DNA from 4 places in the Rhizobium sp. ARZ01 genome. Region 3 is predicted to be linked to each of the others. Evidence: predicted binding sites of a transcription regulator. Region 3 holds the regulator's gene; each other region holds the start of a gene.
What was found. Region 3 encodes PhoB, which activates phosphate uptake and scavenging genes when phosphate is short. Its sites were predicted from a motif close to TGTCATNNANCTGTCAT; they were not measured.
Positions count from the first base shown of each region.

Region 1: a site for PhoB is predicted at 1,753-1,769, ahead of IB238_RS18785 (DUF2794 domain-containing protein). Genes of this name have one in related genera too.
Region 2: a site for PhoB is predicted at 2,821-2,837, ahead of ugpB (sn-glycerol-3-phosphate ABC transporter substrate-binding protein UgpB). Genes of this name have one in related genera too.
Region 4: a site for PhoB is predicted at 2,365-2,381, ahead of IB238_RS08215 (LTA synthase family protein). Genes of this name have one in related genera too.

Region 1 covers NZ_JACVAE010000003.1:313,514-320,962, reverse strand. Annotated here, with positions in the region: gene acnA (aconitate hydratase AcnA) at 1-277, shown strand, start outside; gene IB238_RS18790 (DUF1223 domain-containing protein) at 452-1,228, shown strand; gene IB238_RS18785 (DUF2794 domain-containing protein) at 1,788-2,183, shown strand; gene IB238_RS18780 (GNAT family N-acetyltransferase) at 2,190-2,744, opposite strand; gene pyc (pyruvate carboxylase) at 2,853-6,308, opposite strand; gene IB238_RS18770 (LuxR family transcriptional regulator) at 6,423-7,148, opposite strand; gene IB238_RS18765 (glucan ABC transporter ATP-binding protein/ permease) at 7,439-7,449, shown strand, end outside.
Region 2 covers NZ_JACVAE010000001.1:147,990-155,438, forward strand. Annotated here, with positions in the region: gene ugpE (sn-glycerol-3-phosphate ABC transporter permease UgpE) at 1-337, opposite strand, end outside; gene ugpA (sn-glycerol-3-phosphate ABC transporter permease UgpA) at 378-1,289, opposite strand; gene ugpB (sn-glycerol-3-phosphate ABC transporter substrate-binding protein UgpB) at 1,449-2,759, opposite strand; gene IB238_RS00675 (hypothetical protein) at 4,794-5,867, shown strand; gene IB238_RS00680 (hypothetical protein) at 6,276-7,337, shown strand.
Region 3 covers NZ_JACVAE010000002.1:254,756-262,204, reverse strand. Annotated here, with positions in the region: gene IB238_RS15380 (substrate-binding domain-containing protein) at 1-23, shown strand, start outside; gene pstC (phosphate ABC transporter permease subunit PstC) at 103-1,584, shown strand; gene pstA (phosphate ABC transporter permease PstA) at 1,581-2,903, shown strand; gene pstB (phosphate ABC transporter ATP-binding protein PstB) at 2,918-3,733, shown strand; gene phoU (phosphate signaling complex protein PhoU) at 3,790-4,503, shown strand; gene phoB (phosphate regulon transcriptional regulator PhoB) at 4,550-5,233, shown strand; gene IB238_RS15350 (GcrA family cell cycle regulator) at 5,331-5,849, opposite strand; gene IB238_RS15345 (aspartate aminotransferase family protein) at 6,276-7,449, shown strand, end outside.
Region 4 covers NZ_JACVAE010000001.1:1,713,609-1,721,057, forward strand. Annotated here, with positions in the region: gene IB238_RS08205 (PD40 domain-containing protein) at 1-462, opposite strand, end outside; gene IB238_RS08210 (NAD+ synthase) at 483-2,156, opposite strand; gene IB238_RS08215 (LTA synthase family protein) at 2,438-4,345, shown strand; gene mgrA (L-glyceraldehyde 3-phosphate reductase) at 4,427-5,458, opposite strand; partial or broken gene IB238_RS08225 (Gfo/Idh/MocA family oxidoreductase) at 5,655-6,785, opposite strand; gene IB238_RS08230 (sugar phosphate isomerase/epimerase) at 6,826-7,449, opposite strand, start outside.

The sequences.
Region 1 (7,449 bases), on a different contig from region 3:
CCACCGCTCGAACCTGGTCGGCATGGGCGTCGTGCCCTTCGTCTTCGAGGAAGGCACGACCTGGGCGAGCCTCAACCTCAAGGGTGACGAGCTCGTCGAGATCGACGGTCTCGAAGGTGAGATCAAGCCGCGCGAGAAGAAGATCGCAAAGATCACCTACTCCGACGGCTCGGTGAAGGAGGTTCCCCTCCTTTGCCGCATCGATACGCTGGATGAAGTGACCTACATGAACAACGGCGGCATCCTGCAGACGGTTCTGCGCGATCTCGCTGCCTGATTTCGACTGAATCTTCAGCCAATATGATGCCGGGGCGATGCCCCGGCATTTTTATTTCATGTGATAATATCCAATCGTATGACTTTCACTCCATCGTGACTTCCTGTTGACCGGGCAAGCAGGTATGACGGTGCCCGACAAGTGGCGGTTCGCCCGCATTCCCCGGAATTGCTCATGCCCAGACTGGTCATCCTTGGTTGTCTTTCGAGCCTGCTTGCGACTTTCGCTGCAGGCGTCAGCGCCTTCGCCGGCGACATCGAGACCCCCAAGGGCGTGGTCGAGCTCTTCACCAGTCAGGGTTGCTCGTCCTGCCCGAAGGCCGACAAGGCGCTGGAGACCCTGATCCGCGAGGGCAATGTCGTGGCGCTGGCCTACCATGTCGATTATTGGAACTACCTCGGCTGGACAGACACGATGTCATCCAAGGAGAATACCGATCGTCAGTATGCCTATGCACGCATGTTCGGCCGCGGCAGCGTCTACACGCCGCAAGCGGTCATCAACGGACGTGAACATGTCAACGGCGGCAACATCGCCCAGATCCGCAATCAGCTCGAAGAATTGAGTGCAGAGGGACGCGGGCTCTCGGTCAAGGTATCTGCCGACATCGTCCAGGACGAACTTCGAATCAATATCGGCAACGGCCAGGGCAAGGCGAATGTCATCGTGGCCTATTTCGATGGCGAGCAATCCGTCGACATCGAGGAAGGCGACAACCGTGGCAGGCGGGTCGACTACTGGCACGCAGTCACGAACATGGAAACCATCGGCATGTGGGAAGGCAAGGAAACCAGCCTGGTACTGCCGGCCGATATGCTGAAACGGAAAAGCAACGGCGGTTGCGCCATTTTGCTTCAACGAATGAAGACCGCCGACACGCCCGGCGCAATACTCGGGGCGGCCGTCATAACCACTGGCGCAATGCCATCGGAAACCGCAAATCGCCGTTGATCTTGCCGAAACTACTGATCTTGCTTGAGAGCAGGAGTGGTCCGGACCGGGTTCTTCGAGGGGCTGGGGCTTGAGGGTTCGAAGACACGCCGGACCGGACCTTGACGAAGCTTCCGGCAACGGAATACAGGAACAGCTTCGACGCACGCCCCCAGTGGCCGACCGATTTCCCGCACATGCAAAGCGGTCCGGCTGCGGGGCAGCGTCGTGACTTTCCTCGAAAATTTAGGCGCGGTTTTGTCTGAAATGGGGCAACCTTGATTTTTGCTTTGCCGTACTGGTTAACGCCGGGGCCTGAGCGCGCGGCCTGATTGAAACCAATTGCCAGCCATCGCGCATGGGGCGCAAGACAGCTTCATACTGGAGATCGATGCGCCTTAGGACCTAAGTCGCCAGTGTTAGGCAGGTGATTCGTACGATGTCGCGGAGGCAAGACTGCCTCTTGTTGCCCGACGCAGGTTGCGCGCTGCCGCATCCCCTCGGCACCGCTTCTATGCTTGATTTTCTGTTCAGGTAGGGCACACTGTCATCGACTTGTCGCAGTCGAAGCGGAGACTCGATGACTGATCAACCGGATTTGTCGCCGGGAGAGAGCGGAGCCCAGGGGTCGAACGTGATCGTCGACCTCCGGGAGTACCGCAATGGCAAAGACCCCATCCCGGTCACCTTTCATCGCAGGGAACTAGACGCGATCCTCAGAATCTACGGCCGTATGGTCGGAGAAGGCGAGTGGCGCGACTATGCGATCGACCACACCCTGGAGAAGGCGGTCTTTTCGATCTTCAAGCGCTCCGGCGAGATGGCACTCTACCGGGTCGAGAAGAACCCCAAGCTCGCCGCCAAGCAGGGCGCCTACAGCGTGCTCAACGCCCACGGGATGATCCTGAAGCGCGGACATGACCTGGCACAGGTTCTGAGGGTCTTCGACAAGGCATTGAAGCTCATAAAGAGCTAGCGCTTCTCATTGCCGCATGGTGGCCGGATAGGCGTCGGGCGCGGGAGCGCTCGACGCACCCTCGCCAAGCGCAAGCTGCATGATCACCGTATCGAGCCAGTGACCGTGCTTGAAACCGGTCGCCTTCATCAGACCGCCATGCTCGAACCCGGCTGAGCGGTGCACGGCGACCGAGGCCGGATGCGCGCCGCCGATCACGGCGACCATCTGGCGGAAACCGAGCGCCGTGCAGCGCTTGATCAGTTCGGCAAGCAACGCCTTACCGACGCCTTGCGCCCTCGCCTCCGGCGCCAGATAGATCGAATCCTCGACCAGCCAGCGATAGGCTGGCCGCGTGCGGAACGCCGACGCGTAGGCATAGCCCACAATCCGGTCCGACGAATCGGTGGCAACGATATAGGGATAGCCGTCTGCTGTGATCGCTGAGAAGCGCGTGCGCATCTCTTCAAGCGGAGGCGGCTCGATCTCATAGCTGGCGACGCCGTGCAGCACGGATTCGCGATAGATCTCGGTGATGGCGGGAAGATCGTCGAAGTCAGCGTCGCGAAGGGTGCAGTTCATTTGCGCGGGACCATTGGCTTGCGAGACGACGCGACCATCAGATCAACGTCTTCTCGCATGTTTCATAGGGCAGTTCGGGACAACCGCATGGCTGTCCCGAGGGTCAAATCATCCGAACACGACCAGAAGATCCTTGGCGTCGATCTGGTCACCAGCACGCACGAGGACTTCGGCGACCACACCGTCCTTTTCGGCATGCAGCGCGGTTTCCATCTTCATCGCCTCGATCGACAGGAGGACATCGCCGGCCTTGACCGGTTGGCCCGCGGAGACGGCTACCGTCGAGACGACGCCCGGCATCGGCGCACCGAGCTGCAGCAGATTGCCCGTATCCGCCTTGCGGCGCACAGCAGCGGAAGCACCCCGGTTGCGGTCGGGCACCTTGATCGGCCGCGGCTGGCCATTCAATTCGAAGAACACCTTGACCATGCCCTTCTCGTCGACGTCGCCCTGCGTCTGGTTGAGGATGACGAGCGTCTTGCCCTTCTCGATGTCAGCGAACAGCTCCTCGCCCGGAGCCATGCCGTAGAAATAGGAATGGGTCGGCAAGACGCTGACGGGGCCATAGGTGTCGGCGGCCAGCGCATAGTCGGTGAACACCTTGGGATACATCAGGTAGGAGGCGAACTCGAAGTCGTTGACCTTGCGTTCAAGCTTGGTCTCGATCGCCTTACGCTCGACGTCGAGATCGGCATCTGCAAGCAGCGAGCCGGGGCGCACCGTGTAGGCGGCTTCGCCCTTCAGCACCTTCTTCTGCAGCGCCTGTGGCCAGCCGCCCGGGGGCTGGCCGAGATCGCCCCGCAGCATCGAAATGACCGAATCGGGGAACGAGACGTCCTTGGCCGGGTTCTCGACATCGGCGACCGTCAGGTCCTGGCTGACCATCATCAACGCCATGTCGCCCACCACCTTCGATGACGGCGTCACCTTGACGATGTCACCGAACATGCGGTTGGCATCGGCATAGGCCTGGGCCACCTCGTGCCAGCGGGTCTCAAGCCCCAGCGAGCGGGCCTGCTCCTTGAGGTTGGTGAACTGGCCGCCGGGCATCTCGTGCAGGTAGACTTCCGAGGCCGGCCCCTTCAGGTCGCTCTCGAAGGCCGCATACTGATGACGCACCGCCTCCCAGTAGAAGGAGATGCGGCGGATCCATTCCGGATCCAGGCCCGAATCGCGCTCCGAACCGGAAAGCGCCTCGACGATCGAGCCGAGGCAGGGCTGCGAGGTGTTGCCGGACAGTGCGTCCATCGCCGCGTCGACGACGTCGACGCCGGATTCGACGGCTGCCAGCACAGTCGCCGCGGCAATGCCCGAGGTGTCGTGGGTATGGAAATGGATCGGCAGATCCGTGGCCTCCCGCAGCGCCTTGAATACAATGCGGGCCGCGGCGGGCTTCAAAAGCCCCGCCATGTCCTTCACTGCGATCATGTGCGCACCGGCCTTCTCCAGTTCGGCGGCAAGGGCGGTGTAGTACTTCAGGTCGTATTTCGGCCGGGCGGCGTTGAGAATGTCGCCGGTATAGCAGATCGCCGCTTCGCAGATCTTGTTTTCCTCGGCGACCGCATCCATCGAGACGCGCATGTTCTCCACCCAGTTCAGGCAGTCGAATACACGAAACACATCGATGCCGCCCTTCGCCGCCTGGCGTACGAAGTACTTCACCACATTGTCTGGGTAGTTCTTGTAGCCGACGCCGTTGGCACCGCGCAAAAGCATCTGCAGGAGCAGGTTCGGCGCGCCCTCGCGCACCATCGCCAGGCGCTCCCAGGGATCTTCGGTGAGGAAGCGCATCGCAACATCGAAAGTCGCCCCGCCCCAGCACTCCAGTGAGAAGAGCTGCGGCAACGTGCGCGCATAGGTCTCGGCGATGCGGGCGATGTCGTAGGTGCGCATGCGGGTCGCCAGCAGCGACTGGTGCCCGTCACGCATCGTCGTGTCGGTCAAGAGCACCTGGGGCTGCGCACGCACCCATTCGGCAAGTCGCCGCGGGCCGAGTTCTTCCAGCTTCTGCTTGGTACCGGAGGCGATCGACCCCTCGGAATAGGGCACGACGGGACGTGCGATCTCCTCCGACGGCTTCGGCCGCCCCTTGGCTTCCGGATGACCGTTGACGGTGACGTCGGCGAGATAGGTCAGAAGCTTCGTCGCGCGATCCTGCCGGCGAACCTGATAGAACAATTCCGGCGTCGTATCGATGAAGCGGGTGGTGTAGCTATTGTCGTGGAATTTCGGGTGGCCGATGATGGCCTCAAGGAACGTCAGGTTGGTGGCCACGCCGCGGATGCGGAACTCGCGCAGGGCCCGGTTCATGCGCCGGATCGCCTCTTCCGCCGTCGGCGCCCAGGCCGTGACCTTCTCCAGCAGCGGGTCGTAGTAGCGGGTGATCACCGCCCCCGAATAGGCCGTGCCGCCATCAAGGCGGATGCCGAAGCCGGTGGCGCCGCGATAGGCGGTGATGCGGCCATAGTCGGGAATGAAGTTCTGCTCGGGGTCCTCGGTGGTGATGCGGCATTGCAGGGCGTGGCCGTTGAGACGGATGTCCTTCTGCGCCGGCACGCCGGATTCAGGGGTGCCGATGGCAAAGCCGTCGAGAATGTGGATCTGCGCCTTGACGATGTCGATGCCGGTCACTTCCTCGGTGACGGTGTGCTCGACCTGGATGCGCGGGTTGACCTCGATGAAGTAGAACTTGCCGGTGTCGGCGTCCATCAGATACTCGACCGTGCCGGCGCCGACATAGTTGGTCGCCTTGGCGATCTTGAGCGAGTAGGCGGCCAGTTCCTGCCGCTGTGCCTCGGCAAGATAGGGCGCCGGCGCGCGCTCGACCACCTTTTGATTGCGTCGCTGGATCGAGCAGTCGCGCTCGAACAGGTGCACGACATTTCCATGTGTATCGCCGAGGACTTGGCTTTCGACATGCCTTGCCCGTTCGACCAGCTTTTCCAGGTAGACCTCATCCTTGCCGAATGCCGCCTTCGCCTCGCGCTTGGCCTCGGTCACCTCGCGGATCAAATCCTTCGGATCGCGGATCGCACGCATGCCGCGCCCGCCGCCGCCCCAGGAGGCCTTGAGCATGACCGGGTAACCGATTTCATCGGCGAGCCGTGCAATCTCCGCCGGATCATCCGGTAACGGGTCGGTCGCCGGCACGACCGGCACGCCGATCGAGATCGCGAGGTTGCGCGCAGCCACCTTGTTGCCGAGCTGGCGCATCGTCTCCGGCTTAGGCCCGATGAAGGTAATGCCGGCTGTAGCGCACGCCTCGGCGAATTCCGGGCTTTCCGACAAAAGCCCGTATCCCGGATGGATGGCGTCCGCCCCGGAGAGCTTTGCCACCCGGATGACCTCGTCGATCGACAGATAGCTCTCGATCGGGCCGAGATCACGGGCAAGATGCGGCCCGCGGCCGACCTGGTAGCTTTCATCCGCCTTGAAGCGGTGCAGTGCCAACTTGTCCTCCTCGGCCCATATCGCTACCGTTTTAAGCCCAAGTTCATTGGCCGCGCGGAACACGCGGATGGCAATTTCGGAACGGTTGGCGACAAGAATCTTCGAGATGGGCAAGTCGATACTCCTCATAGACTTGAAACGCAGAATTGCTGCGGTTGCGAAGAGAAATATCAGCGCGTCGAAAATGCAAGCCGAAATTGGAGGCAGCGCTCCAAAAATGAGCAACGGTCAAGAAATCAGACCAAGCCGGAAGGATAGCGCGACCGCATGATGGCGGTTCTTCGCGTTCAGTTTCGCCTGGATTCCGTTCATGTACCAGTCAACCGTATGGTTCGAGATCGAGAGCACGCGGGCAATCTCGTGCGAGGTCATGCCGTCGGCGAGATAACGGAGCGCCTCCATCTCGCGCCGCGTAAGGTGAACCTGCGCATCGGCCTTCTCCTTCCCGCCGGCATTTTCCAGCTTCCAGAACAGGGTCTTCGCCACACTGTCGAAAAGGCCCAACTCGGCGGGGTGGAGATCCACTGCCTTGCCGCCAACCGTGATATTGCCGACCAAACCGCGCCGGGCATGAACCGGAAAGATGTATCCGTCTTCCAAGCCATTGTTGCGGGCATCAACCATCATACGCTCCATGCGGGTTCGATGCGGGGCGGATCGAAAGGCTGCGATAGTATCGCGCCACCGAAAGGCGGCCCGGGCATGGTTGAGATAGAGGATCGTTGGATCGACGATGATGTATTTCTTGCGAATATAGATCTCTGGCCAACGCTCCGGCCAGCGCCCGGACAAAACAAGGCTCATCGGATCGTCGTGCGGTCCGGGTTGCCGGATCACGCCATAATAATCGAAGCCGTAGTGATCTATCAGCCTTTCAAACTCCGCAATGATTTCTTCACGGCAAGAAAGTTCATCGAGCAATCCGATGAACTGAACAAGCAGGTTTATGTTCATTCTCAAATCGACCGACCACGCGGCCCCTCCAATACAATTTTCTTCATAATAGTTTGCTCGCCGTGCGAGCTACGCCAGACAAAACGTCCGCTGCACCCGGTTTAGCAAGTTAAACCGATTTGGCAACGGACCGTTCAGCGTCCATTCATCGACAAACAAATAGCATCGCGAAATCGCTGGAAATGTCCCCGGCGTAACTGCCGATCGAGGGACTGGGGCCATACCGCGTCGCGCGCGTCCGAAGTAAGGGTGTCGTTGCGCACAATGCAGGACCGCGAAAGGGTTTCGAAGTGTCGTTGTT
Region 2 (7,449 bases), on a different contig from region 3:
ACATCCGGCCGGGAAAGCGAAAGAACACGATGGCATAGGCAGACACGATTGAGATGATGATCTTGCCGATGGCGATGCCGAGCGCGACGATGGTGGTGTTGACGAGAAGCGTCGTCACGCTGACCCCGCCGATGCGGCCGACGCCGCCGAACAGCGCCTCCGAATAGTTTTCGATGAAGCGATCGCCGGGCAGTAGCGGCAGCGGCGGACGCAGGATCGTCTGCAGCGAATGGGTCGAGGCGACGAAGGTGTAGTAGATCGGAAACGCCACGATCAGGATGCCGAGGATCAGCACGGCGTGCGCCAGATAGATGCCTGCAACCGACTGACCGATCATCAGCTTGTCATGGCCGCTTGCGGGCGGAAGCGTCGACGGTTCAGCCATAATGCACCTTCCTCTCGACGTAGCGGAACTGGATCGCGGTGAGCGCGATGACGATGACCATCAGGATCACCGACTGGGCGGCCGAATCGCCGAGGATGAGATTGACGAAGCCGTCATTGTAAACCTTGTAGACCAGCGTCTCCGTCGCCTTGCCCGGCCCGCCGCCGGTGACGGCGTGGATGATGCCGAAGGTGTCGAAGAAGGCATAGACGGTATTGACCACCAGCAGGAAGAAGGTGGTCGGCGCGAGCAAGGGAAAAACGATCGTCCAGAAGCGTTTGTTCTCGCCGGCGCCGTCAATTGCCGCCGCCTCGATCAGTGTTTTCGGGATCGCCTGCAGCCCGGCGACGAAGAACAGGAAATTGTAGCTGATCTGCTTCCACGATGCGGCCGCGACGACCAGAACCATCGCCTGCGAGCCATCGAGCAGCGGATCCCAGTTTATGCCGAGCCAGCGCAGGCCATAGGCGAGCGAGCCGATCGAGGGATTGAACAGGAACAGCCACAGCATACCGGCAATGGCCGGTGCCACCGCGTAGGGCCAGATCATCAGTGTGCGGTAGAGGCCGCGACTGCGCACGACCTTGTCGGCCATGACGGCAAGCAGGAGTGCCACACTCATGGCAACCGCTGCGGTGGCGATGGAGAAGACGATCGTGACCTGAACCGAATTGAGGTAGTTCGGATCCGACAGCACCTTCCTGAAATTGGCGAACCAGACGAATTTGGATGACAGCCCGAAGGGGTCCTCCTTGAGCATCGACTGGTAGAGCGCCTGGCTGGCCGGCCAGTAGAAGAACACCAGCGTGATCGCCAGCTGCGGCGCGACCAGCAGATAGGGAAGGACCTTGTTGGGAAAGACGACGCGTGGGGACAATAAGAGCCTCTTCGGCGGCTGGATCATCGGCTTGCTGGAGGAACGCCTCGCCGAACGTGGCACCGTTCGCCCAGCCGATGGGGCGGGGAAAGGTGCCACGTCAACGCTGCGATTCCTCTCGTCGCGGGAGAAAGGCGGTAAGCGCGGCGAACCCGATGGAGGGGCCGCGCTCACACGGACCTGGCATCAGTTGTCGAGCGCGTCCTGGATCGCCTTGTTGCCACGCTCAACGGTATTGTCGAGCGCCTGCTGGGCGGTCTGCTGGCCCGCGAGCATCTTCTCGATCTCCTCGTTCTCGATGTCGCGGACCTGCGGCAGGTTGACGAGGCGGACGCCCTTCGAATTCTCTGTCGGCGCCTTGCCCATCATCTGCTTGATCGGAATCTCGCGGGCCGGGTTCTTGTCGTAGAAGCCCGACTTCTTGGTCTCCTCGTAGGCGGCAAGCGTGACCGGCAGGTAACCCGACACCTGGTGCAGACGTGCCTGGATCGGCGTCTGCGACAGGAAGTTGAAGAAGGCGGCAACGCCCTTGTACTGTTCGTCCGGCAGACCGGCGAAGACCCACAGCGATGCACCGCCCGGGATGGTGTTCTGCGGCGCACCCGCGGCATCCGCCTCGTAGGGCAACTGACCGGTGCCATAGTTCATGCCCGACTTGACGATGTCGCCGAGACCGCCAGAGGATTCGGTGAAGATGCCGCATTCGCCGGCGAGGAAGACCTGCTTGGCTTCCGACGTGCGGCCGCCATATTTGAATGTTCCGTCCTTGGCGAGATCGGCCAGTTCCTGGAAGTGCTTGACGAAGGTCGGGGCGTTGATCTTGAGCTCGACGTCCGTGCCGCCGATGCCGTTCTCGTTGGTGCCGTAGGACAGGTTGTTCCAGGCGGCGAAATTCTCGGTGTGGATCCAGGTCAGCCAGGTCGAGGTGAAGCCGCACGGTGCTGCGCCGCTCGACTTGATCTTCTTGGCCGCATCCCAGACCTCGGACCAGGTCTTCGGCGGGTTGTCGACGTCGAGGCCGGCCTTTTGGAATATGTCCTTGTTGTAGTAGAGGATCGGCGAGGACGAGTTGTACGGGAACGACAGCATCGTGCCGTCAGGCTTGGAATAATAGGCGACGATGCCCGGCAGGTACTGGCTCTTGTCGAAGGCCTGACCGCCCATCGACAGGATCTCGGCCACCGGTTTGATGGCACCCTCGGCGCCCATCATCGTACCCGTGCCCGCATCGAAGACCTGCATGATCGCCGGCGGCTGCTTGGCGCGGAAAGCGGCGATGCCGGCATTCAGCGTCTCAGGATAAGTGCCCTTGAACACCGGAACGACCTTGTACTCGCTCTGGCTCTCGTTGAATTCCTTGGAAAGCTGCTCGACGACCTCGCTGTTCGCGCCGGTCATGGCGTGCCACCACGAAATCTCGGTGACGGCAAACGCGGAGGTGCTGGATAGCAACGTAAATGTGGCGGCAACTCCCGCCGCGAATCCTAAGGTCTTCATGTCTCGCTCCCGTTTTGGTTGGCGAAAGGTTTAGTTTCGCGTGGAGCAGTATTGTCAGATTATGACAGCCATACAACAGTTTTGTAGTGCCATGTGATATTCGTCGTGGATTCACATGGCGTTCACTTTGAAGTGCAATCGAAAGCTTCACTTTCGCTTGCTTCTGAAGCGAAATCTCCGCCTGGATCGCGGTGATTGGGGCCGCAGTTGTCTGTTGGTTTGCTGTGGCAAAGAACGCGCCCAGTGCAGTTTAATGTCAAATAAGGGGCCAATCGCAGACATCGGCGGCAAGAACTCCGATGTCCGCTTTTCGTGTTGGATGTCCCAGCAGCGGACGGTCGGCCATCGGCCCCGAGGCCGACAGGTCGGTTCCCGGCTTGAGCAGCCTGTCCGCATTGCGCCTTCCTTGTCAGCCATAGATCGCTTCCTCGCGGCTGCCTGAAAGGAGACATTATCTTGACCAAGGAGCTCGTCGCCGTCACGCCGGCAGCAGATTTTAGCCGTGCGTTCGTCCCGAGTAACCTCAAGGCGTGACTTCTGATGCGAACTAACGGATCCATGGACCAGCTAAGCATGAGAGATCTAACGGGCGGTCAGCTTTTCTTTAGACGCTTGGATTAATCTCCACGCCTGAGCGCGATTTCAGCTTCCAGGAGGCAGCCTTCTTCTTTTTCTATTTTGGCTTGGGAAAGTTCCCGGAACGACATGTATTCGCCAGAGTCAGTCGAATAGACCAGATCGGTGCTGGCCCGCTTGCGAGATCGGTGATCGAGTTTGACACGGTGACTGCGGACGCAGGTGATCAGGCTGCTGACTGGATTAAAAGCGCGGCTCCCGAGCACGACGCTGATTTCGGATTACTCCGTCTAACCACAACACCTAGTAAATTCGCTAAATTCGCCAACGACATTGTAGATGTGCAACCGGGGTTTTGGTTTCACCTGGAGCTGAATCCCGATCAATCGGCAGAGGGAATGCGTGCATGGTTTGCCGGGAGCACTCCTTTGGGGTTCACTGCCTTCTCGAAGGGGCGTGTAGTGAAAGGCGAACGGCTCGTTTCCAGCATTGATCCAGTGCCTCGTCCAGCGTCGCTTGGCGCGGCTTCTGTGCCTGCCCTAACACTGCCGTCAGCAATCGCCGCCGTCTGCCGCATACCGCAGCGCTTGTCGCGGTTAAGCGTTCAGGATGTGTTGACGCGCGTTCCGCAGGCGGACAAGGTATTGGTACATGATGTTGGGCAGGGGAGCTTCACGACGCTTTTAAGGGAAGGTCAACCTTGCCTTCACTTTGACGTCGGCTCTCCTACGGCTTTCAATGCGAAGGGCGCAAGGTCTGTACCTTTCACAGTGGACCTAGACGCGCGTGTCCCGATCGTTCTCTCGCATTGGGATTGGGACCATTTCCACGCTGCATTTCAAATCCAATCGCTCAGGCGTTGTAGATGGATAGTGCCTGACCAGATCCTTGGGCCTGGAGCTGCAAGGCTCGCCAGAGGTTTGGCGGATGCGCGTCGCCTGTACGTGTGGAGCGGTGGATCGTCGTCATTCAATGTGGGCGACCTCGGCGAATGCGCGGGTTTGGGCAGGAACGGTACGGGCTTGGCAATGCGCGTCTCGCTTCTCGATGGACGTAGTATCCTGCTGGCGGGGGATGCAGATTATAACAGTCTGCCGTTTGGTCCGCTGCAATTCGACGGCCTTGTGGCTACCCATCACGGAGGACGCGCTCATAGCGCATTTTCAATGCCGCCTACTCCAATTGGACGGTCGAGTTATGTAATCTCTTACGGTGCGTCCAACGTCTATCGGCATCCACACGAAGAAGCTCTGACACTTCACAGTAACGTTGGATGGACAGATCCTGTCAGAACTGCCAGTTTCGACGGTATAGCTCGCGGCGACCGAGTCTTGTGATCAGCGGCGAAGCCTCATTGTCGAGGCGCCCGGGGCCGGCAGTTGATGTCCGGCAGGCCTTGCAATCTGAGCTTAGATATCGATCTATGGTTCGGCGATGACCATAGACGAGACGGAGACAATGACCGACCGAAACGACCAGGCTGGTATAAGCTCCGAACAATTGCGGACCCTCATCGAGCTCGCCAATAACTCAGCGTGGAAAAACCCCGATCTCGACGTCCTCAAGCCCGGCCCCGACATCGAGTACAACGAGCTCGCGCAGATCCTGCAGGACCTGATGAGGAAGTCGCACCGGCGCGGCAAACTTATTCTGCCCGATCTCACCGCGCACGGTAACGAAACGGTGGCGGTATTTTCCGACTATGCTGGGGAATCTTCGGGTGATCACCACACCTACTCGTTCCTCGCCTGCGGCTGGAACAGTTGCGGCGCGTTCCTGGGCAAGGTTGCGGAGATCCGCAAGCAGTTCGGCATGGGCGAGAAGGAATTCGCCTTTAAGGATTTTCGCATGGGCCAGATGCAGCGCGCCTTGCCCGAATACCTCAAGGCTGCCGATATGCTGCTTCACGGTTTCCTGCTGACGATCGTCGTCGACAAGCGGCTGATGACCGTGTTCGGTCCGAATGAAAAAGCTACTCTGAGGCAACTGGTGGGAGTCCTCGAGACGGCGGGACTCGGCATCTGGAAACCTGACAGCGCCGAAAAGTTGTTACGGGTGGTCCATACCGTTGCCTTCCTCGTCGCTCTGCTCGCCAGATCGGGCCAGAAGGTATTCTGGATGAGTGACAACGACACGATCTGCGCCAATGAAGGGTTGCACCGCCATGCCCTTGACCTGCTCGCACGGGCTGTTGGAGTTTATTCTCAGGGCCGGAAGTTCTCCGAGTTTGGCGGGGCGGCCCCGTTCAAGGATCGTAGCCTCGGCCATCTCGACCTGCTCAGCCTCGCCGACATCACCGCCAGCTCGGTCGAACATTACCTGACCCTCAGAAGCGCGGCAGGTGGTAACGATTTCGAGGTCAAGGCCGGATCCCCATCGGTCCTGCAATGGCTCGCGCACGATGGCCTGTTGCTCTCGAAAATGAACATTGTACTTCGCCCAGGAGATAATGGCGGCATCGAGACGGCCAATATCGAATTCAACCTGACCGAGGTGCCGGATAATATCATCGAAATCCCCGTCATGATCTGAATCCGGCCCGGCAGGTTGGCGCCTTCTCGCGCTTGTCAGGTTTCGACCGAGCCACACTTCCGCGAAGCTCCGTCGAAGCAGTCATCCGAAGGCATCAGTCGAAAGCCGCACCTTTCTCGCCAGTCGGCCCGCTGTCTCCCTTGCAAGTATACGGTTGCTGTGGACATTTATGTTGTCATGGCATTGATGTTCTTGGCGAGGGTGGCATGGACCCAGGTGGAAGCAGCGGCGATTTGTTGATCTGTGAGCAGATGAGGTGCTTCCCGGCTTCAATGATCAATCATGGCCAACCGGATACGCTTCATGAGGCGCGTCCGCTTTCACATTCGGCGACGCTAGAAAGCATGTTGGTTAGAACCCGATTGCTCAAGGGCGGGTCAACCAGCGGGGACCGTTCAAGGACACGAAGTGCTTTATAAATCATTGATTTCAATGTATGGATCGTCGCTTTCAGGCAAGTCAACACCTAATGATGACATCGTCTGGCACTTTGCACCGTCTGAGCACCTTAGGTACTTCCGCGAATACGCGCTCGATGCGTTGCAGCAGGCAAAGGTGTACCTTCTCGACCATTTGGCTGCCGCTTATGCTGATACCCTTCATGAGGCTTTCACTGAGGAGGCAGACGAACCGAGATTGCCCGCTCTGGCGATCCTCGGGGAGGTAAAGCTTCCTTCTAAAGTCGCCTGGGTAGAGTTCGATGATCAAGCGTTAGGTAAAGCACGTTTTGAGCGCGCTTCGCCCGTGACGAGGTTTGAAGACAAGCCATCAGCCACAGGACAGCGCGGCTATCTGCTCGATGATCGGAACGAGGGCTATCTGCGTGTCACGATGTTTCACAAACGCGAGGGAAGAGGCGTTGTCGATCCGATATGCGCTCTGCTCGTCGAGCGGACCGCGGCAGGGACACTGAACTATGACGACATAGAAGTCGAACTCAGCCGCTCCATGTTTGAGTTTCACATGCGTAGTGGTGTCTCACCAGAAACGATCCACGGCATGCGCACAGTGCATCAGGTTGAAACGGGATATGATCTGTTCATTCCTTATGCTCTCTTCGCCATGCTCGTATCGCCGGATCTAGGCGGAATCATCCCTACAGAAACCGAGACTTTCACCACCAAGGACTGGAAGACCGCCCGAAAGTTCGGCAAGTTGTGGTTGTTTGGCGCTCAGAAGTCACATTTGACGATCCGGATCGGCCCGCAGGCCGCTGCGCACATGGCAGAAAGGACCGCTCGCCTAGAGTTCCAACGACAGGCGATCGAGGCGCGAAACGGACCAGTTCGTCATTGGGTTGCTGCGCATGAGCGGCACTATCGCAGTGGCAAAGTCGTTCTCGTCAAAGGGCACCACCGGGGTCATCAAGCGGCACGAGAATTGCCGACCCGCGTAATGGGTCCGAGACTCGATGTGACCAGATTCGAGTTTCCAGCCACAAAGCCGCAAAATCATAAAAATCATAAATGATGTGGCAGATCTTGACGTTATATCTCCAGGTCTCTTGCGAGCCGTGTAGGTCATCGGCCGCGACTGCAAAGCGCCCGCCATCTCGGTCATTTGAGAGGGCTTTAAACCATCC
Region 3 (7,449 bases):
TCGAAGCCGGCAAGAGCATGTAATCTTGAGGAGACCGGCGCAGCCAGGCTGCGCCGGTCCCGCTCATTCTCACTTTTCGCATGAAGCGGCTGGGACACCCGCATGAGCACGACGCTACTTCTCGCCATTCTGCTGGCCATCGCCGCGGTCGCCTACGTTCTGGGCCGCATGCGGGCAAATGCCCTGTCAGGTGGAAAGTCATCGGCACTCCATTCCCGGCCGACCTACTACGGCGCCTATGTGGCGCTCGCGGCATTCCTGCCGCCGCTGATCCTCGTCGCCCTCTGGCTGACGATCAGCCCGTTCATCATCAATTCCTCCGTCCGCGACAGCTTTCCCGATGAGGTCACGGCGCAGTCGCCGGCGCAGCAGAGCCTTGCCTTCGGTATGGTTGCCACCATCGCCCGGGGCCTTCCGATGCTGTCGGCACAGGAGCTGGATGCCGTAACGAACGATCCCTCGACCCTGCAATCAGTTTTCGCCGGCAAGGGAGTTGCGGTCGCCGCCGAGGCGCAGCCCTACATGCTGGGTTCGGCAGCGACACTCAATTCGATGTCGCAGACCAGCCGGATGGCGCTTGCCACCATCTCGATCGCCATCTCATTGGCCGGTGCGTTCCTCGCACTCCGCACCATCGCGCCGCGCATGCGGGCGCGCAATAAGGTCGAGCGCGTCATGCTCTGGACGCTCATTGTCGCCTCGTCGATTGCCATTCTGACGACAATCGGAATTGCCGTCTCGATGCTGAGCGAAGCGGTCCTCTTCTTCCGTACTGTGCCGGCATCCGAGTTCTTTTTCGGCACCGTCTGGGATCCGCGCTTCGCCGGGGCGGGCACAAGTTCGTCCGGTCAGTTCGGTTTGATTCCGCTGCTCGCAGGCACGCTCTACATCGGCTTCGTCGCGATGCTCGTCGCCGTCCCGGTCGGGCTGTTCGCCGCCATCTACATGGCCGAGTATGCCTCTCCACGCATGCGTTCGATGGCAAAGCCGCTGCTCGAAGTGCTGGCCGGCATCCCGACCATCGTCTACGGCTTCTTTGCGCTCGTCACCGTCGGCCCGTTCCTTCGCGACATTTCCGCCAGCCTCAATGGCCTCGTCACCGGCAACTATGCCAACTTCATCCAGGCGCAGAGCGTTCTGACGGCCGGCATCGTCATGGGCATCATGCTGATCCCCTACGTCTCTTCGCTCTCTGACGACATCATTACCGCGGTGCCGCGGGCGCTGCGTGACGGTTCGCTCGGGCTCGGTGCGACCCGCTCCGAGACTATCAAGCGGGTGATCCTTCCGGCCGCTCTTCCGGGCATCGTCGGCGCGCTGCTGATGACGGCCTCGCGCGCCATCGGCGAGACGATGATCGTCGTGCTGGCCGCCGGCGTCGCCGCACGCATGCAGCTTAACCCGTTCGAGCCGATGACGACGGTGACGGTGAAGATCGTCAATCAGTTGACCGGCGACCTGGAATTCACCTCGCCGCAGACGCTGGTGGCCTTCGCACTCGGCATCACGCTTTTCTGCATCACGTTGGCACTCAACATTTACGCGCTCTATATCGTCCGCAAGTACCGGGAGCAGTACGAATGACCGATCTCCTCTCACCGGTTTCCGGCGATCTCGTATCGAAGGCGCCGCCGCGCCGCGACATCGGCATCCGCCGGCGCTATGCCGCCGAGCGCCGCTTCCGCCTCTATGGCCTGGCTGCGATCGTCTTCGGTCTGGTCTTCCTGTTCGTGCTGCTGTGGTCGGTCGTCGGCAAGGGCTACACCGCCTTTCAGCAGACGGAGATCACCCTGCCGGTCGAATTCTCCGAGAAGGTGATCGACCCGAGCAACAAGCGCGCGAGCGACCCGAAGGTGCTGGTTGCCGCCAACTATCCGCTGCTGGTGCGTAACGCGCTTGCGGAAAAGCTCGGCGTCGCATCGAGCGACAGGCCGGCCCTGAAGCAGGTAGCGGCGATGGTCTCGGAAAGCGCGCGCGTGACGCTTCGCGACATGGTCGCCGCCGATCCTTCGATCATCGGCAAGACCGTGCCGGTCACCGTTCTCGCCAGCGCCAACATCGATACCGCGTTCAAGGGGCAGTTCGACCTCACCGTGGATGAGAAGAACCGCAAGGTCTCCGACAAGCAGGTCGCCTGGATGAACCAGCTTGCGGAGGAGGGCGTGCTGGCCAAGGGCTTCAACACCGGCCTCTTCGTCAACGGCAATTCGAGCCGACCCGAAGGTGCAGGTCTTGGCGTTGCGCTTGTGGGGTCGCTCTATTTGATGGGCATTGTGCTGGTGCTGTCGCTGCCGATTGGCGTGGCTGCCTCGATCTATCTGGAAGAGTTTGCGCCGAAGAACCGGCTGACCGACCTGATCGAGGTCAACATCAACAACCTCGCGGCCGTTCCCTCGATCGTCTACGGCCTTCTCGGGCTTGCGGTCTTCATCAACTTCGCAGGGCTGCCGCGTTCAGCGCCGCTGGTCGGTGGCCTGGTGCTGACGTTGATGACGCTGCCGACGATCATCATCGCCACGCGCGCGGCGCTTCGCGCCGTGCCGCCATCGATCCGCGCCGCAGCACTCGGGCTTGGCGCCTCGAAGATGCAGACGACCTTCCATCATGTGCTGCCGCTCGCCATGCCCGGCATCCTCACCGGCACGATCATCGGCCTGGCGCATGCGCTCGGCGAGACTGCGCCGCTGCTGCTCATTGGCATGGTCGCCTTTGTCGCCAACGTGCCGACGACCCCGCTTGACCCGTCGACGGCACTGCCGGTGCAGATCTACATGTGGGCGAACGAGGCCGAGCGCGCCTTCGTGGAACGCACGTCGGGCGCAATCATCGTGCTGCTTGTGTTCCTAATCATCATGAACCTTGGCGCAATTCTATTGCGGCGCCGTTTCGAACGCCGCTGGTAGTGGGGTAAAAGAAGATGAACATCATGACCGAAGCCACAGCCGAGGAAGTGCTGGAAAAGAAGATGGACGCAATACCCTACAAGATGATTGGCAAGGATGTCTCCGTTTACTATGGCGACAAGCGTGCCCTTTACGACGTGAATCTGAAGGTTCGCGAGAACACGGTGACGGCTTTGATCGGCCCGTCGGGCTGCGGCAAGTCCACCTTCCTGCGCACGCTCAACCGTATGAACGACACGATCGATAGCTGCCGCGTCACCGGCACGATCACGCTCGACGGGGACAACATCTACGATCCATCGATCGATGTGGTGGAGCTTCGCGCCCGCGTCGGCATGGTGTTCCAGAAGCCGAACCCGTTTCCGAAGTCGATCTACGAAAACGTCGCCTATGGGCCGCGCATTCACGGTCTGGCGAAGTCCAAGGCCGACCTGGATCAGGTCGTCGAACACAGCTTGCAGAAAGCGGGGCTCTGGAACGAGGTGAAGGACCGGCTGCATGAGGGCGGCACCGGTCTCTCCGGCGGCCAGCAGCAGCGTCTTTGCATCGCCCGCGCCGTCGCCGTCAGCCCCGAGGTGATCCTGATGGACGAGCCCTGCTCGGCGCTCGACCCGATCGCGACCGCCAAGGTCGAGGAATTGATCCACGAACTGCGAGCGAACTTCACCATCGTCATCGTCACGCACTCGATGCAGCAGGCGGCCCGCGTGTCGCAGCGCACCGCCATGTTTCACCTCGGTAATCTCGTCGAGGAGAACGAGACCGACAAGATGTTCACCAATCCGGATGACCAGCGCACGCAGGACTACATCATGGGCCGCTTCGGTTGACGCGAGCCCGGTCCCGGATGAAGACCCGGCGCATCTGCGCCCGTTGAGGAAAGACCATGTCATCGACCCATATCGTTTCGATCTACGACGAAGAACTAAAGTATCTCACCCGCCGCATTTCCGAGATGGGTGGCACTGCTGAACAGATGGTGGGCGACAGCGTACGTGCGCTGGTCAACACCGACACGGCACTTGCCCAGAAGGTGATTTCCGAGGACGTTGTCCTCGACAATGCCGAGCGGCAGATCAACGAGAAGGCGATCCTGACGATCGCCAAGCGGCAGCCGATGGCGGCGGACCTGCGCGAGATCATGGGCGCGATCCGTATTGCCGCCGAACTCGAACGCGTCGGCGACCTCGGCAAGAACAACGCCAAGCGCGTCATCGCCGTGCAGAGTTCGGGCATGCCGCGCAAGCTGGCTCGCGGGCTGGAGCATCTCGCCGAACTGGCGCTGATGCAGCTGAAGGAGGTTCTCGACGTTTACGCCTCGCGCAACATCGAGAAGGCCAAGGAGATCCGCGAGCGCGACGATGAGATCGATGCGATCTACACCTCGCTGTTCCGTGAACTCCTGACCTACATGATGGAAGACCCGCGCAACATCACGCCCTGCACGCATCTCCTGTTCTGCGCCAAGAACATCGAGCGTATCGGCGACCACGCCACAAACATTGCCGAGACGATCTTCTACATGGCGACAGGTGCGCCGCCGGAAGGCGAGCGCCCGAAGGACGATCACACCACCTCGGTCGGCGCGGTCAAGGAATGATCGCCTCGAAGCCTCTGAACATTAGATCCCCGGGAGTTCCCAAGGTATGGTTCCCAAGATAACCGTGGTCGAAGACGAGGAGGCGCTGAGCGTCCTCCTGCGCTATAACCTTGAGGCTGAGGGCTTCGAGGTCGACACGATCCTGCGCGGCGACGAAGCGGAGATACGGCTGCAGGAACGCCAGCCGGATCTTCTGATCCTCGACTGGATGCTGCCCGGTGTCTCCGGCATCGAGCTTTGCCGGCGCCTGCGCCAGCGCTCCGAGACTGAGCGCCTGCCGATCATCATGCTGACGGCACGTGGCGAAGAAAACGAACGAGTCCGTGGCCTTGCCACCGGTGCCGACGACTATGTGGTGAAGCCCTTCTCGACGCCCGAGCTGATGGCGCGGGTCAAAGCGATGCTCCGGCGCGCGCGGCCCGAAGTGGTCTCGACACTTCTGAAGTGCGGCGACATCGAACTCGACCGTGAGACCCATCGTGTCCATCGCCGGACGCGGGAAGTTCGCCTCGGCCCGACCGAGTTCCGGCTGCTCGAATTCCTCATGGCATCCCCCGGCCGCGTCTACTCGCGTTCGCAGTTGCTCGATGGTGTCTGGGGCCACGACATCTACGTCGATGAGCGTACTGTGGATGTCCATGTCGGCCGGCTGCGCAAGGCGCTGAATTTCTCCAACATGCAGGACGTCATACGCACAGTGCGCGGGGCGGGGTATTCGCTGGAGGCGTAAGAGCGTCGCGACGCGACAATCGGAAACGAAAACGGGCCTTGAGGGGCCCGTTTGCATTTGTCTCGCTGCTTGTTCGCTAGGAAAGGGCGGTGCCCGATCAACGCATCCGGCGACGTTCGGCTGACGGCTGATAGGCCAGTCGCTGATGATAGAGGCAGTACGGCGAGTTGTCCGGGGACTCGTTGCCGCAGAAATGAAATTCTTCCGTCAGCGGATCGCCGTTCGGCCACTTGCAGGTGCGCTCGGTCAGCTCCGTCAGTTCCAGCCGACGCGACATCGGCAGGACCACGTTGGTGACGACCCGGGTAGCTGGCAGGTCGTCATACTCAAAGGCGACCTCTTCCTTGATGACGGTTGCGCCTGCCGGGCGGACAACCGTGCGGGTTGCCACGCGGGGCGCGAAGTTTGCAGGGCGCGGCGCAGACGCCGGTCGCTTGGCGCGGGTCGCAGTCGGCGTGCCGCCCGCCTTGGCGCGGCCGGGCAGCGCGAGCCGATGGACTTTGCCGATCACCGCGTTGCGACTGACGCCGCCGAGTTGTGCTGCGATCTGGCTGGCACTCAGTCCTTCGGACCAGAGCTTCTTGAGCTTCTCGACCCTCTCGTCTGTCCAGTTCATCTACCGCCTCCGTTCCAGCGTTCGCTACCGGGAATCCCTCTCCAGCGCCCCGGATGGCTCCGGAGCACGGAACGCTCTGATACTGTTGGTGACTAGTTCCGCCGCATGCAGTCTAGCAATTGACTTTTAACCTACTGACAGGGGGACTCTGTGACAAGAGTCGCGGGAATCCGGCCGATTCGATTTTCCAGTTTTCCCCAACTTGCTCGTAAGGTGTGACTCACTTGCGACACTTCCATCGAGTGTTGTGAATCGTCACGCAGCGGTATGTTAAGGCCGATTGACGTTGCGTCCTTTTGTTGACATCGGCCCCTGAAATGCAGATAGTGCGGCCGCCGCCGAAAGGCGGCATTTTCGATTTTTCCCGTGAGGAAAAGACAAGCCCGGGAACTGTATTCCGCATCCGCTGCGAAGGAGATACGCGCCATGGCTGATGCCACGCCGCTTTACGAGACCTATCTGCGTGCGCCGCTGCGTTTCGAGCGCGGCGAGGGCGTCTGGCTGATCGCGGAGGATGGTTCGCGCTATCTCGATTTTGCAGCCGGCGTCGCGGTCAATTCGCTGGGGCATGCCCATCCTCATCTGGTCGAGAGCCTGAAGGCACAGGCCGACAAGGTCTGGCATCTGTCGAACCTGTACGAGGTTCCTGGACAGGAAACGCTCGGCAAGCGGCTGACGGAGGCGACCTTTGCCGATAAGGTGTTCTTCACCAATTCCGGCGCCGAGGCGCTGGAATGCGCGATCAAGACGGCACGGCGCTATCATTTCGCCAAGGGTCATCCCGGCAAGTTCCATGTCATCACCTTCGAGGGTGCCTTCCATGGCCGTACGCTTGCGACGATTGCCGCCGGCGGCCAGGAGAAATATCTCGAAGGCTTCGGGCCGAAGGCGCCCGGTTTCTACCAGGTGCCTTTCGGCGATATCGCTGCCGTCAAGAACGCGATAACCGAAGAAACTGCGGCGATCCTGATCGAGCCGGTGCAGGGCGAGGGCGGCATCCGCGTCGTGTCGAACGAATTCCTGCGGGAGTTGCGGGCGCTTTGCGACGAGTTCGGCCTGCTCCTGATCCTCGACGAAGTGCAGAGCGGCGTCGGCCGCACGGGCAAGTTCTTCGCCCATGAATGGGCAGGGATCACACCTGATATCATGGCCGTTGCCAAGGGTATTGGCGGTGGCTTTCCGCTCGGCGCATGCCTTGCGACCGCGGAAGCGGCTTCCGGCATGGTGGCCGGCACCCACGGTTCGACATATGGCGGTAACCCGCTGGCAATGGCCGTGGGCAACGCCGTCCTTGATGTCGTGCTGGAAGAGGGGTTCCTCGCCCATGTTCGTGACGTCGCGCTGGTGCTCCGCCAGGGACTGGCCTCGTTGAAGGACCGTTTTCCGGATATCATCGAGGATATCCGCGGCGAGGGCCTGATGCTCGGCATCAAGGCCAAGGTTCCATCGGCGGATTTGCTGAAGGCGGTTCGCGCCGAGCATATGCTGCTCGTTCCGGCCGGCGACAACGTGTTGCGGCTGCTGCCGCCGCTGATCACGACGGCCGAGGAGGCTCGCGAGGGCCTGGCGCGGATCGAACGGGCGGCGGAAAAATTGAGTG
Region 4 (7,449 bases), on a different contig from region 3:
CTTCCCCTCGCCGAAGGTCAGCCGTCTCTCCTCGCCGCCCTCGATCGGAATTGTATAGATATCAAAGAGATCGCCGCGGATGCCACAGTAGCAGACGCTCTTTCCGTCCGGTGACCAGCCGTGCCAATAGGACGGCAGATTCGGCGTAACGAGTCTCGGCATTCCGCCTTCGGCCGGCAAAATGTAGATGGCCGATTTGCCGAACTCCGTCTTGTCGCAAATCGCAAGCCATCGACCGTCCGGCGACAGGCCGTGGTCGTTGTTGCAGCGGACCGCAAATCCCGTATCGATCGGGACCGGCGGGCGGCCGTCGAGCGGCAACCGGTGGAGCCGCCCGTCACCATTGATGGCCAGTGATTTGCCGTCCCGTGCGAAGTTCGGCGCCTCCACCAACTGGTCGGTCTGCCAGACGACGCGCGTCAGTCCTGTCTTGATATTGTGGATCTCAACCGAACTGCGCATCGTCGTTTGCCCCCTTTTTGTCAGCGATCACGGAAGCGGTTGGTGATCGGATAGCGCCTGTCGCGACCAAAATTCTTCTTCGTGATCTTCACGCCGGGTGCCGATTGCCGGCGCTTGTATTCAGCTATGTAGAGCAGATGCTCGATCCGATGGACGGTCGCTTCGTCATGACCCCGCGCGACGATCTCTTCGGTACCCATCTCGTTTTCAACGAGGCACTCCAGTATATCGTCCAGGATCGGGTACGGCGGCAGCGAATCCTGGTCGGTCTGGTTCGGGCGCAATTCGGCGGAAGGCGCCTTATCGATGATGTTCTTCGGGATCACCTCGCCGGATGGGCCGAGCACACCAGGCGGCACGGTCGTGTTTCGCCAGCGTGACAAGGCGTAGACCTGCATCTTGTAGAGGTCCTTGATCGGATTGAAGCCGCCGTTCATGTCACCATAGAGCGTCGCGTAGCCAACCGACATCTCGGACTTGTTTCCGGTCGTCACCACCATCGAGCCAAATTTGTTCGAGATCGCCATCAGGATGGTGCCACGAGCGCGGCTCTGCAGATTCTCCTCGGTGATGCCGGACTCGGTGCCTTCGAACAGATCTGATAGGGCATCCATGAAGCCGGTGACCGGCGCTTCTATCGGCACGATGTCATAGCGGCATCCAAGCGCTTTCGCGCAGGCCGCGGCATCGCTCAGCGACTCTTTCGAAGTGTAGCGATAGGGCAGCATCACGCAGCGCACGCGCTCCTCTCCAAGCGCGTCGACCGCGATCGCCGCGCAAATCGCCGAATCGATACCGCCGGAAAGGCCGAGGATCACGTTCTTGAAACCGTTCTTGTTGACATAGTCGCGGAAGCCCAGAACGCACGCGCGGTAGTCGGCCTCTTCCTGCTCGGGCAGCTTGGACATCGGCCCGCCATCGCAGCGCCAGATGCCGTTCTCCTTCTTCCAGGTGACGAGTGCGATCGTCTCTTCGAACTGGCTCATCTGGAAGGCCAGCGACTTGTCGGCGTTCAGGCCGAAGCTCGCTCCGTCGAACACCAGTTCATCCTGTCCGCCAAGCTGATTGGCAAAGACCATCGGCAAGCCGGTCTCGATCACCTGCCGCAACGCCACCTGATAGCGCACGTCGACCTTGCCGCGATAGTAGGGCGAACCGTTCGGCACGAGCAGGATTTCCGCTCCGCTTTCCGCCAGCGTCTCGCAAACGCCCATCTCGTTCCAGATCTCCTCGCAGATCGGAATTCCGAGCCGGACGCCACGAAAGTTGACCGGTCCAGGCATGGCGCCTTCGACGAAGACGCGCTTCTCGTCGAATTCTCCGTAGTTCGGCAAGTCGAGCTTATCGCGGAAAACGAGAATCCTGCCCCCATCGAGGACGGCGACCGAATTGTGTCGTCCGGTCACACCCTGCCGGGGAAAACCGACAACGACCCCGGGCCCGCCATCGGCGGTATCGGCGGCCAGCGCGTCGATTGCCGCATGGCACGCCTTCAGGAACGCAGGCTTCAACACGAGATCTTCCGGCGGATAGCCGGAAATGAAGAGCTCCGTCAAAAGCAGCAGGTCCGCCCCTTGGCGCGCGGCATCGGCGCGCGCTTCACGTGCCTTGGCCAGATTGCCGGCAACGTCCCCCACCGTCGGATTGAGCTGCGCAACCGCAATGCGGAGTGTCGTCCTGTTGTTATCGGTCATTTCCGTCCTCGATCAGCCCTCGCCCCCAACGTTAGATCGGGCCTCAGGATGCTCTTTAGAGCATGACGGACGGTTTGAAAATGAAGGGTATTTGGTTTCTGTGAGGTCCCGCGGTCAAGTGCCTGAAATCGGCCATTTGCCTGGCCATCAAGCGGGATAGATCGCGACTGGAGTCGCCGCCACGGTAACCATTCATCCCCTGTTCAAGATGACAGGGATATGACAAGTGAATAAAACTTTTATGAAGCCTGGAGTAGTGCGTGACCCTTGTAAGTTCTGCCGTGGCGACGACCGCCGTCGAGAAGGGATTTGCCGCCGAGTCAGGCCGCCCCGCCCGTCTCGCCAAGACAATGACGATGGTTGGTTCCGTCGGCCTCACGTTCCTCCTCGCCGTCGTGACCGTCGCCGTTGTCGAACTGATCACGCGCAAATCAACCGGTGACACGGTTACCTTTCTGACGACCTATGCACAGCCCGGCTGGACCACCTGCGCCCTGTTTCTTCTTGCATTCCTCGGCTTTGACGCGTTAATCGGCCGCCAGCACAAGGCGGTGCTGGTGCTTGCGCCAATCGCGGTCCTGCTTGCCTTCGTCTCTGAGCAGAAGCAGATCTTCCTGACCGATCCGCTGTACCCTACCGACCTTCTATTTGGCCGTCAGATCATGGAACTGATGCCGGCGCTGGTTCGTGACCGGCCATGGACAGCTGCGTTCGTGGCGATCGGGTCCGTGTCTGCGATAGCTGCGCTTGTTTCGGTCTGGGTCCTCGCCTGGAAGCGCTTCCGTCCGCTGACCTTGAAAGAGCGTGCCCTCCGACTGGCAATCGCCGTACCGCTGCTCACCGGCTTCGCCTCGATCATGGACTACAACCAGTTCTCCTGGGTTCGTGACCGCCTCAACGTCTTCCCGATCATGTGGGACCAGACGGAAAACTACCGGCACAACGGCTTCATGCTCGCCTTTGCGATCAACTTGCCGATGGCGAACGTCAAGGCGCCCGCCGGCTATTCGGCCGATGCGATCGACCACATCTATCAGGAGCCCCTTCCGGCCGGCACCAGCCATCGCAGCAAGCCTGACGTGATCGTCGTCATGAGCGAGTCGCTTTGGGACCCGACGCGTTTGAAGAACGTGAAGCTCACCCCGGACCCGATGCCCGTAGTCCGACAGAATACCACCGGTGCTGTCTTCTCGCCGGAATTCGGTGGCCTGACGGCGAATGTGGAGTTCGAGGCTCTGACCGGCTTCTCCAATGCCTTCCTGCCGACGGGCAGCATTCCCTACCAGCAGTACGTGCGTGATCCGATCCCTTCGCTTGCGACCTTCTTCCGCGGCGAAGGCTATACGGCGCGCGCCATCCATCCGTTCGCCGGCTGGTTCTGGAACCGCACATCCGTCTACCAATCGTTCGGCTTCGAGACCTTCCGCACGGAAGAGACGATGCCGGTCATGAGCAAGCGGGGCATCTTCACCTCCGACGAGGCGTTGACGAAGGAGATCATCCGCCAGGCCGACGCGCAGCAGGACCCGTTCTTCTTCTTCACGGTAACGCTGCAGGGCCACGGCCCCTATGAGCCGAACCGTTACGCGAAGAACACCATCAAGGTTGAAGGCAATCTGCCCTTGGCCGATCAGCAGGCGCTTTCCACCTACGCCCAAGGCGTGAAGGAAGCGGATGACAGCCTGAAGACGCTGATGGACTGGGCCAGCAACCGCGACCGCGAGACCATCATCGTCGTCTTCGGCGATCACCTGCCGCCGCTGAACACCGTCTACACCTCCGCCGGCTACATGAACGATGTCACGGCTGCCCGCCGGGCCTCTGTCGAGCAGATGAAGCGCGAGCACGAGACACCGCTCATCGTCTGGTCCAACAAGACCGGCGTTAAGGAAGATATCGGCACGATCAGCCCGGCGCTGCTGCCCTACCACATCCTCACCCAGGCGGGCTTCGAGCATCCCTACTACACGGGCTTTCTCGGCCGCGTTCAGCAGCGCTACGACATCGTCGACCGCTACCAGCTGATCGGCAATGACGGGAAGGCAACAGCTGACTGGTCGCGCAAGAAGAACATCGACCCGCTCATTCGCGACTATCGCTTCCTGCAGCACGACATCCTGTTCGGGAAGCGCCGCGGGTTGGAGCGCTTCTTCCCGGCCCATGCGGGTGTCGTCGGCGCAGCATCCTGACAAGCGTGTCCAGCAACGGCATAAAAAACCCTCGCTCTCCGCAGGACAGCGAGGGTTTTTCTACACGCCAGGGACCTTCGACTATTCGAGTTCGGCCGACCGGGCCCAGAGGTTGATGTCTGCCTCACGCGCATAACGGTCGATTTCCGCAAGTTCCTCGGCAGTAAAATCTGGCTTCTTGAGCGCATTGACGCAATCGACAATCTGCGAAGAACGGCTGGCGCCAATCAGGGCCGAGGTGATCCGTCCACCGCGAAGAACCCAAGCGATCGCCATCTGCGCCAGCGTCTGGCCCCGTCTCTCGGCGATCTCGCTGAGTTTGCGGATATTGTCGATGATCTCCGGACGGATGAAATCCTTCTTGAGGAAATGGTTTTGGGCCGCGCGGCTGTCGCCCGGAATGCCGCCGAGATACTTCGCAGTCAGCATTCCCTGCGCGAGCGGCGAGAACACGATCGATCCGATGCCGAGTTCCTCGAGTGTATCGACAAGTCCGTCCTGCTCGATCCAGCGGTTCAGCATCGAATAGCTCGGCTGGTGGATCAGGCAGGGCGTGCCGAGATCCTTCAGGATCGCCGCCGCCTCGCGCGTACGCTGCGAATTGTAGGACGAGATGCCGACGTATAGGGCACGGCCCGAACGCACGATATGATCGAGTGCCGCGCAGGTCTCTTCGAGCGGCGTGTCGGGGTCGAAGCGGTGCGAATAGAAGATGTCGACATAGTCGAGACCCATCCGCTTCAGGCTCTGATCACAGGAGGCGATCAGGTATTTGCGGCTGCCCCACTCGCCGTAGGGACCGGGCCACATGTCATAGCCGGCCTTGGATGAGATGATCAGTTCATCCCGCAGACCGGGGAAATCGGTGCGCAGGATCTCGCCGAAGGCCGTCTCGGCCGAGCCGGGGGGCGGGCCGTAATTGTTGGCGAGGTCGAAATGGGTGACGCCGAGGTCGAAGGCGGTGCGGCACATCTCGACCTTCCGCTCGTGCGGCGTATCACCGCCGAAATTGTGCCACAGGCCGAGAGAGACGGCCGGCAGTTTCAAGCCGGAGCGTCCGACGCGGTTGTATTTCATGGTGTCGTAGCGGTTTTCCGCAGGCTGCCAGGCCATGATGATCTTCCTCTGCTATCATACGGGCGGGAATGGATACTCCCGCCCGGGCACCTCTCACAAGGGGCAACTGCAACGTTTGTGGCGCGGCACCCTCTACCGGTCCTTAAGCTTCTGCCCGTGCACGTGATTTCTGCGGCACCGCTTTCGCCTTGGGAGGCGTCGTCGCCTTCTTCTTCGGCTTAGAACCAGCATTGCGCAGCAATGCGCGCGCCTCCTCGATGCCGAAAGCGGCTGGCTGGGTACATGTAGTGTTAAGCTCGATGAAACGCCCCTCCTCCCCGGACCTCAGGATGGACACCATGACGTCAACGCCGTGCAATGCACGCTCCAGCGAGCAGCGGGCGTCCCGCCCCTCCAGGATCGCATTCGCCATATCGGCCAGACCGGCTGTGCGATAGTTCGCTCTCGGGCCACCGGGGTGGATCTGGTTGTCGACGGCGAAGGGATGATCCCACATCTTGAGCGGTGCGATTTCCTTGTTCCGACCGCTTGCTTCGACCACACCGCCGAAGAAGTTCGGATCGGGCACGAAGATCGATCCTTCCGTGCCGTAGAGCTCGATCGGCGCATGGCGATGCGACCAGACATCCCAGCTCGCGCCGAGCGTGATCGTGGCGCCGCTATGGAACTCCAGAAGCGCATGGATTGTCGTTGGCGTCTTGACCGGGATCACCTCGCCCGCGCGCGGCTGGCTGGTAATCGTACGGGTATCCGATGCCATGGAACTCAGTGCCGCCACGCGCTTCACCGGACCGATGAGATTGACCAGATCCGCGATGTAGTAGGGCCCGAGATCGAGCACCGGGCCACCGCCCGGCAGGAAGAAGAAGTCCGGGTTCGGATGCCACATCTCCATGCCCGGGCTCATCACATGGCAGGTACCCGACGTGATCCGCCCGATCTTGCCGGCGTCCACATGGGCGCGGGCAAGCTGATGCGCGCCGCCGAGGAAGGTATCCGGCGCGCACCCGACTGAAAGCCCCTTTTCCCTGGCGATCCGCCGCAGTTCCTCGCCCTGCTCCAGCGACAGCACCAGCGGCTTTTCCGAGTAGACATGCTTGCCCGCTTCGAGGATCGCCCGGGAGACGGAATAATGGGCGTCAGGGATCGTCAGGTTGACGACGATGTCGACCGCCGGATTGGCGAGCAACGCCTCGATCGTCTGTGCCTCGACCTTGAATTCGGCGGCCCGGGCCTCGGCCGCCGCCATGTTGATGTCCGCGCAGGCGACAACCTTGATGCCCCTGAAGAGCGGCGCCAGCGAGAAATAGGTGGTGGAGATGTTGCCGCATCCGATGATGCCGACACCGAGTTCCTTGGTCATGTCCTTCATCTTTCGTTTGATCGCTGAGCGTGGCGACTGGTCAATAGGATTGGATCGAGGCGATCGAGCGCTCGGTCAGCCGCTTCAGGTCCTTGGGATTGTCGTGTTCGACGATGAAATACTTCGCCTTTGTGGCGGCCAGCGCCTTCAGAAGTTCGCCCCACGGCACCGTGCCGTGCCCCACATCCGCCCAGCCATCCTCGTCCTTGTTCTCCCCCACCGGGGCGATGTCTTTCACGTGCACGGCGGTGATGCGATCGGCATATTTCTTGATCCAGGCGAAGGGATCGGCGCCGCCCCGTACGATCCAGGCAATGTCCGCCTCCCAGGAGAGATCAGGCCCGCCGTCGAAGATATGGTCCTGCGGGAACGCTCCGTCAGGCAGCGCAAAGAACTCGAAGTCGTGGTTATGCCAGCCGAAATCGAGCCCAGCCTCGCGATAGGGAACGGAAGCCTTCTGCAGACGCTCGCCAAACGCGCGCCATCCAGCCGCATCCGTAGGGCGCTGATCGGGCAGCAGATAGGGGCAGTAGATTGCCTTGATGCCGAGCGTGCGCGCGATCTCCAACACGCGGTCGACTTCATTCTCCAACATGTCGATGCCAAAATGGGCGGTCGGCATGGCGAGACCGTTCCGGTCGAGATCGGCCCTTGTGGCCGCGAC